Regions from separate parts of the Paenibacillus sp. TSM33 genome, predicted to be linked through region 1. Evidence: predicted binding sites of a transcription regulator. Region 1 holds the regulator's gene; the other holds the start of a gene.
What was found. The regulator NrdR, encoded in region 1, represses ribonucleotide reductase genes. The targets are predictions, from matches to a motif close to AACACNATATATNGTGTT.
Positions count from the first base shown of each region.

Region 2: nrdI (class Ib ribonucleoside-diphosphate reductase assembly flavoprotein NrdI) is a predicted target of NrdR. The motif match lies at 5,441-5,458, and genes of this name have one in related genera.

Region 1 is NZ_JBLZXB010000010.1:897,788-906,552, reverse strand. It holds gene ACN6NF_RS08130 (hypothetical protein) at 1-285, shown strand, start outside; gene ACN6NF_RS08125 (alpha/beta hydrolase family protein) at 417-1,331, shown strand; tRNA gene ACN6NF_RS08120 (tRNA-Lys) at 1,618-1,690, opposite strand; tRNA gene ACN6NF_RS08115 (tRNA-Ala) at 1,702-1,777, opposite strand; gene nrdR (transcriptional regulator NrdR) at 1,909-2,376, opposite strand; gene ACN6NF_RS08105 (alpha/beta-type small acid-soluble spore protein) at 2,482-2,706, shown strand; gene ACN6NF_RS08100 (lytic transglycosylase domain-containing protein) at 2,826-3,389, opposite strand; gene coaE (dephospho-CoA kinase) at 3,386-3,982, opposite strand; gene ACN6NF_RS08090 (MntP/YtaF family protein) at 3,993-4,790, opposite strand; gene mutM (DNA-formamidopyrimidine glycosylase) at 4,902-5,732, opposite strand; gene polA (DNA polymerase I) at 5,804-8,458, opposite strand; gene phoU (phosphate signaling complex protein PhoU) at 8,633-8,765, opposite strand, start outside.
Region 2 is NZ_JBLZXB010000010.1:1,065,106-1,073,870, reverse strand. It holds gene ACN6NF_RS08970 (LacI family DNA-binding transcriptional regulator) at 1-975, opposite strand, end outside; gene ACN6NF_RS08965 (ABC transporter substrate-binding protein) at 1,254-2,945, shown strand; gene ACN6NF_RS08960 (MFS transporter) at 3,141-4,232, opposite strand; gene ACN6NF_RS08955 (GNAT family N-acetyltransferase) at 4,235-4,795, opposite strand; gene ACN6NF_RS08950 (DUF2500 domain-containing protein) at 4,854-5,216, opposite strand; gene nrdI (class Ib ribonucleoside-diphosphate reductase assembly flavoprotein NrdI) at 5,625-5,984, shown strand; gene nrdE (class 1b ribonucleoside-diphosphate reductase subunit alpha) at 5,971-8,055, shown strand; gene nrdF (class 1b ribonucleoside-diphosphate reductase subunit beta) at 8,272-8,765, shown strand, end outside.

The sequences.
Region 1 (8,765 bases):
CGACTTTTAATGCAGGTTTGGGTTCAACATCCTAACTCTACATCTATGAAACAATTTGTGGCCAAAGAGAATGAGGATGTTGTTGGTGTCCTTTCACTCAAATGGAAGGCTCCCTCCTCTTCACTTCCTAAAACAAATCTCGTTTCTTTGGCTCCGCTTATAAAACAGTTTGGCTGCTTCAATATATTTAAATTTTTGACAGGCATGCATGCGCTGGAATATAAGCCCGCCATAGATGAGTGTTACATTGATCATTTGGCGATTCGCTCAAGTCATCGCAACTAATGAGTTGGAAAGAACAAAACTGCATTCGAGGAGAGAACAGCATTGAAAAAAACGTATAAGCTTACCCTTGGTATTGCGGCTGGTCTGGCTGTTGCCTTGATATTGTTTGTTTATATCAAAATTCCTACAAGATGACGGAAGAAAAAATACAAATTGCGACTCCCAAAGGAGTATTAACAGGTACACTGGCTTTGCCTAAGAACTACTCGGGAAAGATTGGATTGGTTGTTTTTGTCCATGGAGATGGTCCAATCAATGACACCTATGATGATGGATACAAACCACTGTGGGAAAGGTTTGCTTCTAAGGGTTATGCCTCCTTATCCCTGAATAAGCCCGGTATTAACGGCGCTTCAGGCGATTGGCTGGAGCAGAGCATGAAGGACCGGGCACAGGAGATTAGATATGCAGTTGACTGGGCCAAAACCTTACCAATGATTGATAAGCACAAAATCGGCTTATGGGGAGCCAGTCAAGCAGGCTGGGTCATTCCGAAGATTGTTAAAGAGGAACATGATATTGCATTCAGCATCCTTGTATCACCGGCTGTGAATTGGATTACACAAGGGCAATTTAACACCAGGAAAGAGTTGAAACAAGCAGGAGCTAGCCCGCAGCAAATTAAAAAGAGACTGAACTACGACCAAAAGGTTCTGCAATTATTGAAAAATCATGCTACCTATGAAGAGTACCTAAGCATAGCCGATCCTGACGATATCATTTCCAAAGAAAGATGGAGTTTTATAGGAAAAAATTTTCGTTCTGATTCTACGGAAGAATTAAGCCACTTTAAATCTCCTGTACTCTTGGTTCTGGCTGGAAAAGATACAAACGTAGATGTAAAAGACACCGAGCGAGTATATCGCCAAAAGATATCTCCAGAGTTGCTGTCTATCATTCATTTGCCAGAAGTTGACCATTCCATGATGGATGAACAAATCGCGCGTTCAAAATCTCTAACTTTTTTAACAGCTGTATTCGCTCCAAGAAAATTGGTGAATGGTGAGTACCTGAAAATCCTTGCTGATTTTGTTAGTCAGTATTAAACAGCGATGTTCTTTTTTTGCCATATTTCTTTTGAATATGTTTATAAAACCCCATCTAAAGATTCTATACTTAGGTATCGTGCCTACGGGCTCCAGTATTCCTATTTTATTAAGCTCGTCGTACCAGAGAATAGTGAAAGAATCAACCAAACCCTTTTTCAAAATCCCCGACTTCATTCGCATTCGAAATTCTAAACCCGCTTGAACCCATACCTATCCTCGGTTAAACCGGGAATAGATATATAAACAACAAAAAAACGGCATCTCTGCCGTTTTTTCTAAAGGATGGACTCTCAGGGACTCGAACCCTGGACCAATTGATTAAGAGTCAACTGCTCTACCAACTGAGCTAAGAGTCCATATAATATTATGGTGGAGCCTAGGGGGATCGAACCCCTGACCTCATCGCTGCCAGCGATGCGCTCTCCCAGCTGAGCTAAGGCCCCGTCACATGTAAGTGAATTAACGTTTCAAGCGACTTCTATATCATATAAAATATTCGACCCTGTGTCAATACTTTTATAAAAAAATTATAATTCTCTTCCTACCATCGCCCTAAAAAAGATACAGTCAGCGATTAGTCGCTGTCTGTATCTTTGGATAACAGTGTTTTCAGTTCCTTCATAAACATATTAATGTCTTTGAACTGCCGATAGACGGACGCAAAGCGCACGTAGGCGACTTCATCCACAGGATAGAGCTGTTCCATGACCAGCTCACCAATCTGCTGGCTATCCACCTCTGTGGCTGCTGTGTTGCGAATGGCATTCTCCACCTGAGATACAATCAGATCGAGCTGCTCAACTGATACTGGACGCTTCTCACAGGCACGAATGAGACCGCGCAGCATTTTATCACGGCTAAACTCTTCACGGCTGCCATCTTTTTTGATGACCATCAGCGGGGTCTCTTCCACCATTTCAAAGGTGGTAAAACGCCTGGCACACTGTTCGCATTCGCGGCGGCGGCGGATGGACTTATTATCATTCGCTGGTCGCGAATCCAACACTTTCGTGCCGTTGTAAGCGCAATACGGGCACTTCATAATCTCATCACTTCCTTTTTCCAATAAATTCCCGAAGCTTTTAAGTAATAATTTTGTCGAAACGGATCATAATATGTTTACCACGTCGCGAGGAGGTGAACAACAATGGCACAAGGAAACAATGGCAACTCCAACAACCTGGTAGTCAGCAGATCCTCCGGTGCTCTGGAGCAAATGAAATATGAAATCGCTCAAGAGCTGGGTATCAGCATTCCTCAAGATGGATACCAAGGTAACATGACTTCCTATGAGAACGGTTCGATCGGGGGCTACATCACAAAACGCCTCGTAACGATCGCCGAACAACAATTGGCAGGTCAATACCAATAATCTCGGTAATAATCAAGAAGTAATACGAAAAAGTGTAGGGATAGGCTGCTAAAAACAGCCTGTCCTGCGCTTTTTTTCATTTTAAAGCGAAAAGGCTCATGTTGTCATTAACCTGTCACTTAAAATACATCATAAATTTTTGTATATTGCCTGTAGTAGTAGATGACTCGCTGTACGTAATGCCGTGTCTCACCAAAAGGGATCTGCTTAATGGACTCTTCTTTGCCATCCCACACCCCCTGATCCAGCCACTCCTGAACTTTACCTGGACCAGCATTATAAGCCGCTACGATGACCACAGGATTATCCTGAAACTTCATAGACAGGTTATGCAGATACCAGGTCCCCAGCTCAATATTGGTGCCGGGCTCGTGCTTGACACTGTCCAGCGGGACCTTCTGAATCTGGGCACTCTCCATAATCCAATTGGCGGTGTTCGGCATAATCTGCATAAGCCCCAGTGCACCCTTATGTGACTGCTTGCTGGTTTTAAAATTTGTTTCCACACGGATAATAGACGCCACCAAAAATGGGTCCACTTCATAGGTCTGTGAATACTGCCGAATCTCATCCTTATATTGAATCGGGTAAAACCAGGACATCCAATTCGAGTTGAGGAACAGAATCAGGACAAATCCGACAAACAAAATGAGCAGGACTCTTTTCTTACGTAAAATGTTCATGCAAGTCCCTTTCGCTGCCAAAACTGATCAATTTGCCGCTTCGTCTCGGACTGTGTTCCGCTATTATCAATAACAATATCAGCCAAACTTTTTTTCTGCTCGATATCCATTTGTGCGGACAAGCGAAGCTCGGCTTGCTCTTCTGTCAGACTGTCTCTGAGCATCAGACGTCGGAGCTGAACATCACGTGGTACATATACAACCATAATTTCCTCGTACAGGCTCTCCAGCCCAGACTCATACATTAAGGGGATATCTGCCAAAACAAGCTTGTCCGGCTGCTCCCGTTCATAAGCTTCCATGCGTAGACGCATTTCCTCACGAATAGCAGGATGCGTAATATCGTTAAGTGCCTGTCGCTGTACAGGGTCTCCGAATACAATCTCTCCCAGTCTTTTGCGGTGCAGGGTTCCGTCACTGTTCACTATAGCTTGTCCAAAATGCTGTATGACCGCCGCCAGCACCGGATGCCCCGGAAGCATGACTTCCCGGGCAATGGCATCTGCGTCGATCAGCAGCGCACCCTTGGCGACCAAAAGAGCCGACACGGTGCTTTTTCCGGTAGCGATTCCTCCGGTTAATCCGATATTCATGCTCTTCACCTCATAACAGCTTCAATATACCCATCATAATCAGTAATAATGCCGGCAATACACCGAGCGCCTTCATAAATCGAAATGCTGACAGGAAGAACCCTGCCTTCATACCAGCAATCAAAAATACACCACTGAATAACGTAATAGCCAGCGCAGTAGACAGGGGCTGAAAACCAAGCATGGCTGCACCTAATCCCGCTCCGAACGCATCTACTGATAATGCAATACCTAGCCAAACTGCTTCGGTAGCAGATATACTGCCGGAACGGTCCATATCCGCAGCAGACGGGCTTCGAAGAATTCGAATCACAAGCCCCCATTTGCGGAACTCCAGCGAAAATAACGTTCGTTCCTCCTGCTGTAGCTCCAAAGAAGTTTCTGTCGATAGACCTCTTCCTGAGCAGGTTAGAGACTCTGTATTGGCATTCTCAGCACTTTTTTTCTCTGCAAGAGCTGATATATTCCCTAGTTCAACCTGTTCCGCAAGGTGCAGATCCCCAGGGACTTTCGCTGCTTCCTCCGTCAAATCTTCCTTGCGTTGCAGAGCCTGAATCAAAGAATAGCAGCCAATACAGATCAGAATGACAGCGCCGAAAACCGTCGTATATACAGGAGACAGGACACGGGATAGTAATGCGCCGAGCTGCATGGATATGCCGATCACCAAACCTGAACATATGGAGATGATAGCAATCGACAACAGTGGAATTTTCATTTTGCGCAGACCATATGTAACACCGACTCCGAAACTGTCCAAACTTAGCGCAAATGCCAGTAACAGCAGGGCTCCCCAATGATTAGCCACTCCAATTCCCTCCCATTGCGAAGGCTGGGCCTTACAGCAACCGACTCCCTTCGCAGTATTGGTACTTGGAACAATATATGAGAGGGATGGGCTTGAGGTGACTATGCCTGTTTAGCGCAAAGGCTGGCAGATCGGGCAATGATGTGTGCCACGTCCGGCTACGACGGATTTTTCGATCAATGTACCACAGTTAATACAAGGCTTCGCATTACGTCCATAAATTTGCAACTGATGCTGGAAATCACCCGTTTTGCCCTGTCCGTTAACGAATGATTTGATAGACGAGCCACCAACCTGAATCGACGCGCCCAGCGTGGAGACAATAGCTTCATGCAGTACGCGAAATTGGCTATCCGTTAGGCTTTTGGCTGGCTGTGCCGGATGAATCCCTGCCTTAAATAACGATTCATCTACATAAATATTCCCAATGCCTACCACATATGACTGGTTTAACAGCGCTGCCTTGATCGAAGTCGAACGAGTTCCAACAGCGGCACGCAGCATTTCAGGTGTAAAAGCCTCGTCCATCGGTTCCAAACCGAGTTTGTTCAGCGGCTTTTCCAGCAAATCCTGTCCTGCCGGAAATAAGTGCATCGTGCCAAACTGACGCACATCCTGGTAACGTAGCTCTGTACCATCTTTAAAATGAAAGATGACATGGGTATGCTTTTCCACAGGATCATTTTGTGAATACAATCCATAGCGTCCTTCCATTCGAAGATGGGAGACAAGCACCAGCCCGTCCAGCAAAATCCGCAGAAACTTACCACGTCTTTCCACCCCAGTAATCCGGTGGCCGGCCAATTCCATCGCAAACGCGTGGATATCATCGGGACGTTGGATAATACGCGGCAAATTTACGGTTACATGATCTATATGTTTATCGACGATAAGCTCGTTTAGTGTTCGTTTAATGGTTTCTACTTCCGGTAATTCCGGCATGATGTCTTCACCTCACCCTATATTATAACGGAAGCAACGTCAAATTGGGACTATCTACTCATTGAAATATCTTATTTGGCCTCATACCAGTTGCTGCCATAGCTTACTTCCGCTTTAAGCGGCACAGCCAGCTTTAATGCAGCTTCCATAGTAGCCGGGACAAGCTCTTTCATCGTTTCCATTTCCTCAGGCGGAACCTCGAATACAAGCTCATCATGTACTTGTAGCAGCATACGGCTGCGAAGATTACGTTCACGCAGCGCTGCGTCCATCTGCACCATCGCCAGCTTGATAATATCGGCTGCGGTACCTTGAATCGGCGTATTCATTGCTGTACGCTCGGCGAACGAACGCTGATTGAAATTGCTGGCGTTAATCTCTGGCAAATATCGTCTGCGTTCCAACAACGTTTTTACGTATCCATCCCTCTTCGCATCCTTCACAATATCATCCATGTAACGGCGAACCCCCTGGAACACGTCAAAATACTGGTCGATAAAGCGAGCCGCTTCCTTCCGCGTAATATTCAAATTTTGCGACAGACCATAGTCACTAATCCCGTAAACAATCCCAAAGTTGACCGCCTTTGCAGAACGGCGCATATCGGAGTCTACAGCTTCTGCAGGGACACCGAACACATCGGATGCGGTCTTGGTATGGATGTCCATATCGTGAACAAAAGCCTCTTTCAAACGCTCATCATCCGAAATATCAGCCAGCACCCGCAGCTCGATTTGTGAATAGTCTGCCGCCAAAATCGACCAGCCCGGCTCCGATGGGACAAATACTTTGCGGATTTTGCGTCCTTCTTCGAGACGGATCGGAATGTTTTGCAAATTCGGAAATTGACTGCTCAAACGTCCGGTTGCTGCAACCGTCTGCCGGAAATACGTATGCACTTTGCCTGTCTTCTCCGAAATTTCTTTAAGCAATCCTTCGACATACGTCGATTGAAGTTTGGCAATGGTGCGATATTGCAATATGTTTTGCACAATATCATGATATGGCGCAAGCTTTTCAAGCACCTCTGCATCAGTCGAGTACCCTGTTTTTGTCTTTTTAATAACGGGCAGACCCAGTTTATCAAACAAAATCTCACCCAACTGCTTGGGCGAATTCAGATTGAACTCTACCCCTGCAATGCTGTAGATCTCACCCACCAACGTTGCAATCTGGGCTTCAAATTCTTTCCCCAAAGCGCGCAGTTCCTCTACATTCACCAAAATACCCTGCTTCTCCATATCCGCCAGAATGCGGGATAACGGCATCTCAAGTTCATGGAACAGCTTGTGCATTTCCGTTTTTTCCAGTTCCGCCTGCTGAACGGGCACCAATGCTTCGATCACCGCTGCCTTGCGCGCCACATGATCGGATAGTACATCCACGTCAGGAACTTTATATTTAGCTCCTTTACCAAACACTTCGTCGTCTGGACGAATCGATGACAAGCCATACTTGGCTGCCAGTCCACTCAATGTCTGATTCGCGTCTGTCGGATCTAGCAAGTATCCGGCCAGCTGTACATCAAACTCAGCTCCAGCAAACTCAATTCCATGCCAGTGTAAAGCCAAGTCCGTACGATGCAGATCATGACCGCGTTTTTTGCGTTCAGGGTCGGCAAGCCATTCGCGAATAGGGGTAGCTGCATCACTTTGTAGAACTTCCAGTGTCATAAAAAACTGACGCCCTGTTGCGGCAAATATCAAGCCTACAATCTCAGCATGATGCGGATTATCACCACGCGTCTCAACATGCAGCACATCTACGTTATTCAGCACTTCTACCAATTCGCTGATCCGCTGTTCATCCAGCACAGTCACGTCTGCTACGGCTTCCTCTACGCCGACTCCAGCACTGCCGACCTCGCCCGAAAAGGATAAACGCTCCAGCAGGGACTTGAACTCCAGCTTCGCCAAAGCTGGTCCAGCCGTCTCTGCCTGTAGCCCGCTGAAAACCACATCTTCCAGCTGCTTGTCCAACGTTACATCCCGATAAATGGTCGCCAAATCCTTGCTCATTCGCGCATCGTCAGCATGAGTCTCCACGCGTTCTTTCATTTTACCCTTCAGCTCATCCGTGTGCGCCAGCACCTCTTCAACTGATCCATATTGATGCAGCAGCTTGAGCGCTGTTTTCTCACCCACACCCGGAATGCCAGGAATGTTATCCGACGTATCGCCCATCAGGCCCTTAAGATCTATGATTTGCAGCGGCTTCAAGCCGTAACGTTCCTGAATCTGCTCAGGTCCATACGTTTCCACCTCGGTAACCCCTTTGCGGGTCAAGCCGACCGTGACATGGTCTGAAGCCAATTGAAGCATATCCTTGTCGCCGGTCACAACCAGCACATTAAAACCCGCTTCGTCCGCTGTTTTGGACAGGGTGCCTATAATATCGTCTGCCTCATAGCCATCCAGTTCAAATTGGGCAATGCCGAAGGCGGTCAATAACTCTTTCAGCAGCGGAAATTGCTGGGACAGCTCCGGCGGCGTTTTCTCCCGTCCACCTTTGTAATCCTCATACCCTTTATGGCGAAACGTAATTTTGCCAGCATCAAACGCAACCAAAATATGGGTTGGTTTGTGCTCTTCCAAAAGCCGCAATAACATTGTCGTAAATCCGTACACCGCGTTCGTCTGCTGTCCGCTTGAATTCGTCAACGGCGGCATAGCAAAAAACGCCCGGTATATGATACTGTTACCATCTATAAGCATGAGTTTATCCATTTCGCACCTCGCAAGTTCATCAATGCATTCGTAACGTTCTTACGTATTACGCATTCCTCTTACTATCTTAACATACAAGACTCTTTTTCAGAAAAAAACGGCTGTTTCCTAGCCAAATTTGCCTTTTGCTCAAGACAAATCTGGATTAGAAACAACCGCTATATACTAAAAGTCTTACTGGTTCAAATCTGGTCGCTCTCCTGTCACGAGATATACAGTGCTTTCACCGATATTCGTAGCATGATCACCAATTCGTTCAATGTATCGTCCTACAAGCAGTTGCAGCATCGCTTGTGAAGCCTCTGCT
Region 2 (8,765 bases), 170 kb from region 1:
GTGTAGCAACTTTTTTTCCACAGGCGAGTTTGGGTTCATGATGCGCCATAATAATTGGTCTACCGCCCGCATCCCCAACAGTTCCTTATCCACTCTCACCGTGGCATAAATTGGCATTTGATCATTCGTATCGTCAAACCCGGTCACCCCGCACCGCCTAGGAACGTCAATTCCCTTTCCTTTCAGCACTTCCACGACTTGCGAAGCAGTCACGTCATTAGCGCAAACAAAAACCTCTGGTAGCTCATCCTCGGACAACTTGTCCATTTCCTCAGCAAGTGCCTGCGCCCCCCCATAAATAAGGGCTTTGTTCTGCCTTAATTCTACTCCGCTCATTTCGAGTGCGGACCGAAAAGCTTCCCAACGTTCATAGAAACTGTGAGCGTCGTCAATATGGCCTACAAACTGAAAATGGGCATAGCCCCTACACAGCAAATCCTTCATTAATTCATTCATGCAAGTGCGATTATCCGTAAACACCGCATCACTCAAAAATGCAGAGTCCCAATGATCCACCATGACAACCGGAATACCCATTCGATAAATGTTCAGCAATAATGTAGTTGAAATCGTTCCCACAGTGATAATCCCTTTTATGGCCTCTGGGTTCAGTAAAGAAAACGTATCATCAGTTGAAGGCTCCGTTAGCGTGATCATATCCAATCCCTTGCGGTTCAGACGCTCGGAAATTCCTTCAAATACAGGTCCCCAGTACCTGGACTCCCGATTCTGGTACCGAATATTCGGAAATAACACCAGCACCGTACCCGACCATTCTCTGGCATCTGTGTCCCGAGGCTCTACCCCAGTCATTTTGGGATGACTACGAAAATAGCCCATCTGGGCAGCAAGCTTAACTAGCAGCGCCCTCGTCTCTTCACTTACACCGGGTTTGCCTGACAGTGCACGCGAAACAGCGAATTTTGAAACACCCGCCGCATCCGCAATTTCCTGCAATGTTACTTTTCCACGCATCTCCTCACCCAACCCTATTCGAAATCTTTTTCTACTTTAGTCTTCTAAATATACAGGTATGCCTATAAACTGGTACCATCGTAGCATACTTTGTTTTAGATCATCAAACGATGGATTGGCACAAATCCACACCTTTCATTAAATATGTTTGCTTAATAAAAAACAAAACACATAACAAATAAACATAAATAACTTGACGTAAGGTTCTTTATTTCCTACAATTTACTAATGAAAGCACTTACATTGTGTAAATCATACTTATTAAGGGGGATTTGCAGATGTTCACGAACAGGTCGGTACAACAATGCTCCATCCTGCTTCTGGCTTTGCTGCTGCTCGTTACAACGGGCTGCGCGAATAGCAAAGGTGGTACGGCAGAAAAGGAAGACCCCGATGACACCAGTCCCATTACATTAACGTTCTTTGGCGGTGACTCAAGCTCCAACTGGAACAACATGAAGGACGCTGTCGGGCAGGAAATTATCAAGAAAACGGGTGTTACACTAAATGCCGAACATGCTGTTAATGGTCGAGGCGAGGAAAAGTTTGCTTTAATGGCTGCTAGCGGAGAGTACCCTGATCTCGTGTACCCCAAAGGAGACATTGGAAAACTGGTCGATGCCGGGGCACTCATTGATTTAACCGACCTGATTGATAAGTACGGTCCTAACATTAAGAAAGTGTATGGAGATTATTTTAACCGTATTAAATATAGTAGTGAAGATCCCGCCATTTACACCATCCCAACCAATTTGGGCGTAGATCACATCGCGTTTGATGCACAAGCAGGCTTCGAAATCCAGCATCAAGCTCTTAAGAAACTCGGATACCCCAAAATTCGCACCGTTCAAGATTTTGAAAAAGCACTTAAAGATTATGTCGCCAAATACCCTACTACCAATGGCCAGCCTACCATCCCCTTATCGCTCGATGCTGAAGACTGGAAAATGCAGATTACTGTGACAAACCCGGCAGTTACGGCTACAGGTGGACCAGACGACGGGGAATATTATATTGATCCTAAAACACACAAAGCCATTCTTCACTACAAACGCCCAGAGGAGCGAGAATATTTCCGTTGGTTAAACCATATGTACAATGAAGGTCTGTTGGATAAAGATACTTTTGTACAAAAAAGTGATCAGTACAAATCCAAAATCGCCGCAGGTCGCGTCATCGGACTAATTGATCAGGAATGGAACTACCAGGATGCCGAAAATGCGCTCAAGGCAGCAGGTAAGGATGAATACACCTACGCCCACTTTCCGGTCACTTTAAATGAGCAATACGAGGATCATTCCCTTCAGCCCATTGGTTTCGATACTGCGTCTGGGATTGGCATCACAACTTCATGCAAAAATCCGGTGCGAGCGATCAAGTTTCTGGACTTCCTGGCCTCGGATGAAGGACAAATTTTACGTAATTGGGGAATTGAAGGCCAGCACTACAATGTAGAGAACGGCAAACGAGTCATTCCTGCAGCTGTGCAAGAACGCAAAAACAATGATAATGCTTCTTTTAGCAGAGAATCAGGTATCGGTTTGTACTGGATATGGGGACCTCATTACGGCGATAGCGTTAAGGACCCTACTGGCAACTATTACACAACCAATTATCCGGAGATGATTACCGAAAATTATAGCCAAGCAGAAAAAGAATCCCTTCAGGCATATAAAGCCCGGACATGGAAAGACCTATTCCCGAACGAGAAGGATTTTCCGGTAAAAGAGTGGGGTGCTGCCTACAACATGCCTGTTCCGACCAATACAAATTACAATGTTATTTATCAGAAGTCGCAGGACATTGTACGCAAACGGATTCCTGAGGCCGTACTCGCCAAGCCAGATCAATTCGATGCTGTGTATGACCGCATGCTCCAAGAGCTGGATCAGGCGGGTGTACCAAAGGCTGAAGAAATCTACACTGGCCTGATCCAGAATCGTCTGAAGCTATGGTACGGGGAGAAATAGAGTCTGATTACTCATGAAGGTGCATAGGGGCTGACAGCCAGAACCTGTTCAGCCCTGTTTGCATTAAACATTCTGCTTTGTTGCTTTTTCTTTCCAAGAACTATTTTTCCTTGACCCCCGATGGACATAAAGCAACAAAAAGATTGGAATCAATGCAATCCCGCCACACAGCATCCAAGATATCTGAATAGGTGTTTAATCCGAAGCAAGATTGGTAAAATTACGGCTTACGATGCCTGTCACGATTAAACCTATACACATGCCTAGTTGGGAAATGGCTGAATCCAGAGATAGCAGTGTTGAACGATACTCATTGGAGATTCTTTTGTTCAGAAAAATTTGTTTGGCAACCGGGTACATCCCTCGCCCAATTTCATAGATAAAAAAGGTAAGCAGTACAGGATAAAACGTGTTGAAAGCACCCGCTAAAATGAGCCATATCCCAATCATCCCGCAAGCATACATGAGTATATGTACATCACTATAACGTGCGCCTAGCTTTCGAACCAGATAGCTTCCCAAAGTCATACATAGTGAATAGCCTGCCTTAATAAACCCCATAATCCAAATCCCTTGTTCAGAAAGACCGACCAGACGTGGCTGTTGAAAGGTATTCCCCGCCGAATTCGAAAAGCTGATAAACAAACCAATGATAAACACAATCCAGATCGACTTATTTTCAAAACCGATACGGACACTTTCCCCGATAATCGTTTTAATACGAGTAGTAGATGTTTTTCGATCGGTAATATTCTTCTCTTTCATATAAAAGCAGCATAGAAAAATACATAGAATAATAGATGCAATGCTGGCTACCCAAGGAAGTGAATAGTTATAAGTTGCGAGGAAGGCCCCCAACAAACCACAAATAAATCCCGAAATGTACTGTATGCTGTTAGAGGTTGTAAAAAGAACTTCCATCGGCTTATCACTATTTTCCACAACCCAGGATTCCAACGAGCCTGATTGCAAGCATACTGCCAGACCGCCAAAGACTTGTGCAAACACAAGCAGCCCGATATGATCTGTCCAAACGAACAACACACTGTAAACTAGAAAACAACAAAGCCCCAAGACAACAGAAATTTTTCTTCCATACTTGTCCGCAATAGCTCCTGTTGGTATTTCAAACAGAAAAATACTTACAAAGAATACAACCAGCAAGAAGTTTGCACTTTGCAGAGAAAGTCCTTTAGCTAACAGAAATAGGATGAGTGTAGTCCCCGTGATTTCACTCATAAAAAATTGAAGAAAACTGACGGAGTAAAATAGCTTATGTGGCCTCACTTTCAGGGTTCCTTTGCTTGCTCTACAGCCTCATATTCACTTCGCAACATCCCCATCTGAATGATGTCATAGTACTGTCCTTCCCTGAATAGCTTTTCCCGTAGTCGGCCTTCCTCCTTAAAGCCACATGCCAGATAGCAACGATATGCACGTTCATTGAACGCATAGACCTCCAGCTCCAGCCGGTGCAGGTTCAGCGAATGAAATGCAAATTTTTGTATCAATCGTATCGCTTCCCGCCCATATCCCTTACCCAGATCACCGTCACGCCCGATCACAATCCCAAGGGTGGCGTGCCGATTCACCCAGTTGATTTTGAATAAATCGAGTTGTCCAATATAATCCAATGTGTCTTTATGAGCAATGATAAAGCCCTTGATCTCAGAGTTGCCGTCAATCATCATCTGTACAAAAGATTCACTATTAGCCTGTGAATGCGGATAGATAAATACGTCGCTTAACCCATGTGTGATTTCCGGGTCATTGACCCATCTTCGAATATCAGGTATATCCTCCTGACGGTACTCTCTTAATACAATTCGTGCTCCAATGAGATGTGGCATCGTCAGCTTCCTCCCTATATGTATTGGTTCTGGTAATACTCTAACACCCTGTCCCCTTTTACGCTCCCATTAATCTCACAAACTCTAGGAAACGTGTACCTTTATAATGAACCTCACCGCGATCCCCGATTACAATCATTCCGAAGTCCGTATCCTTCACCTCCAGCTCCTTACGCTCACCCCCGTCAAATTCAAAGGTGATATAGTAATCGGTCGAAGCTGAAAAATCGCCTGATCCCCCACGCACTCTCGTTCGCTTATCCACAACCTTGCATGAACGTTGGACCTGTTCGGCTGCTTGATTGGAAAGACCCGCACTTATCGATTTGACAATTCCCATAATGATTACAAAAGCAATGAGTCCAAACACGACAAAAAAAATCATATTAAACGATTGAAATTCCATAAAACCACTTCCCATTTGCTTCATCCTTTCTACAGTAAAATGTAAATTTTCCATTCTATTGCCCATTGACAAATCGTACAACCTTAGCCTCAAAAACTCCAATACTTTTTTAACATACTTACGAAAAAAAAGTTCTTTCGCTCTTTTCCGCACCCTGCTTGGACTTACACCCGATCTGGGTCCTCTGAGCCTCTCTAGACCGATTGACAAAACTATATATAGATATAAAATAGAGAATGTACTCTAAATATAGTGTAAAAAACGTATTTATGCCCGATATCTTGAAGATAAAGGTATGAAAATACATGTAAATATAGAGTCAAAAATCTTAAATGGCGCAGCCAGCAAGGGATTACAGCTATGATGGGTCTCTTGGCAATGCCGTTTTCTTTTTTTCGTTAATTGTTAAGGAGGTTGCACACCATGCTGATTGCTTATGATTCCAAGACCGGCAATGTAAAAAGATTTATAAATAAACTCAAGCTTCCGGCGGTTCAGATCGAGGAGCAAATGACTATAGAAGAACCTTATATTCTCATTACATATACAACCGGGTTTGGACAGATACCTGAGAGGGTGTCTTCATTTTTGAAAAAAAATGCACAAAACCTTGTTGGTGTAGCTGCAAGCGGCAACCGTAACTGGGGTGAGAAATTTGCCAAAAGTGCGGATTTGATTGCCGACCATTATAATGTCCCTGTAATTAGCAAATTTGAATTATCTGGAACGTTCGGAGATGTAGAGCGTTTTAAACAGGAGGTGAGCCGAGTTGCGGCATATTGAATTGAACAACATGTTGATGAAACGCGATACAGACGGCTTTTTCCAATTGGAAAAGGACCAAGAGGCTGTAGCAGAATTTATGAAGGAAGTTCAGGAACGGAGTTTGAAGTTTGCTGACACAGCTGCTCAAGTACTGTATATGATTGAGAATGATTATTACGAAAATTTCTACAACAGCTACACGGCTGAAGAAATTAATGAAATTTTCCATATCACTCATAGCTATAATTTTAAATTCCCTTCCTATATGGCAGCATCCAAGTTTTATACCGATTATGCAATGAAGAGCAACGACCGTAAAGTCTATCTGGAACACTACCCTGACCGGGTGGCTGCTGTCGCCCTGCATTTGGGACGCGGCAACGCCGATACGGCGCGCCTGTTGTCCCGCTCGATGATGGAGCAACGTCTTCAGCCAGCTACACCAACCTTCCTGAACGCTGGTAAAAGCCGCCGTGGGGAATTGGTGTCCTGCTTCTTGCTTGAGATGGATGACTCTTTGAACTCAATCAACTATGTACTTAACACTTGCATGCAATTGTCCAAAATTGGCGGCGGTGTTGCAGTTAACCTGTCGAAGCTACGGTCACGCGGCGAGGCGATTAAAGGTGTTGAAGGCGCAGCAAAAGGCATTATGCCTGTGCTGAAGCTGATGGAAGACGGTTTCTCCTACGCGGATCAAATGGGTCAACGTAAAGGCTCTGGCGCTGCCTATTACAACATTTTCGGATGGGACGTGCTGGAGTTCCTGGATAGTAAAAAAATCAATGCCGATGAAAGAGTACGTCTCAAGACACTTTCGATCGGATTGCTGGTGCCAAACCGCTTTTACAAGCTGGCACAAGATAATGAACCGTTGCATGTATTTGCCCCTTATAGTGTGTTCAAGGCTTATGGAACACATTTGGACGACATGGATCTGGATGAAATGTACGATACGCTGCTCGCTGACGATCGAGTGAAGAAAAAAATAGCGATGAGCGCACGTGATATGCTGACGAAAATTGCTATGATTCAGTTGGAGTCTGGCTATCCATATATTATGAACAAAAGTAACGCAAATCAGGCACATGCTCTTAAAAACGTGGGCCAAATCAAAATGTCGAACCTGTGCACGGAAATCTTCCAGTTGCAGGAAACTTCTGAGATTGCCGACTATGGACAACAGGATATCATTCGCCGGGATGTAAGCTGTAACCTGGCTTCCCTGAACATTGTAAATGTGATGGAGCACGGCAAAATCCGCGAGTCCGTTCACGAGGGTATGATTGCTCTCACCTCGGTCAGTGATATGACCCAAGTGGCTAATGCACCAGGTGTTGCGAAAGCGAACCGTGAAATGCACTCCGTCGGTCTGGGTGTCATGAATCTGCACGGCTACCTTGCCAAGAACAAAATTGCATATGAAAGCAATGAAGCGAAGGACTTTGTCCGTACCTTCTTCATGACGATGAACTATCATTCCATCGAAAAGAGTATGGAAATCGCAAAAGCAACCGGACAAAGCTTTTATGGATTTGAGGAATCGGATTATGCGACAGGTGTATATTTTGACCGATATCTGAACACAGATTATCGTCCGACAACGGCACGTGTGCAAGAGCTGTTCAAGGATATTTATATTCCGACTCCAGCGGATTGGGACACACTTAAAGCAGACGTCATGAAGAACGGTCTGTATCACGCCTATCGTATGGCGATTGCTCCCACTGCCAGCATTTCGTACATTCAAAATGCAACGTCCAGCGTTATGCCAATTGTCGAGCAGATTGAAACTCGTACCTATGCGAATTCAACGACTTACTATCCGATGCCGTATTTGCAAAAGGATAATGTATTCTTTTACAAATCCGCTTATCAAATGGACCAGTTCAAAGTGCTTGATCTAATTGCGGAAATCCAGCCTCACGTGGACCAAGGTATTTCGACTGTACTCCATGTGAACAGTGACGTGACTACGCGTCAGTTAGCACGTTGCTATCTGTACGCCGCACATAAAGGACTTAAATCGTTATACTACACACGTACCAAAAAGCTGTCTGTGGAAGAGTGCCTCACTTGCTCTATTTAATGCATATATGGTAACAAGCTATAAAATAAAATTAGATTTTGAATAGATATGAATGCTTGGCATTAGAAGCTGTATCCAGCGCGTGGTTCAGACCTTTTCAGGATTGGACAAACCCTCACGGATACAGCTTCCGTATGTCAAGCATACGATGACTCTCCGGTAACATCTCACGTGTGTTTCTAGGGAATCTCGCAAGCTGAAGGGAGAATGCTAACAATGACAGGTATACAAGCCGTAAACTGGAACCGCTCGGACGATGATTTCACACTGATGTTCTGGAATCAGAATATTATGCAATTTTGGACGGATGATGAAATTCCGCTGTCTGACGATAAAATGTCCTGGGTAACCCTCAGTGATATCGAAAAAGAAGCCTACATGAAGGTGCTGGGCGGCTTGACTCTGCTAGACACCATTCAAGGCGGTGTGGGGATGCCGCAAATTATGGAGCATGTAGACGGACTACAACGCAAAGCGGTATTAAGCTTTATGGCGATGATGGAGCAAATTCATGCCAAGTCGTACAGTAGCATCTTTACCACCCTCGCTTCCACAGAAGAAATTGACGGTGTATTCCGCTGGGTGGAAGAAAATCCCCATCTCCAAACCAAAGCAGAAACCATTCGTCAGTATTATATGAACATCCATACACCGAAAGACCTATATCTCGCGATGGCTGCATCGGTACTATTAGAAAGCTATTTGTTTTA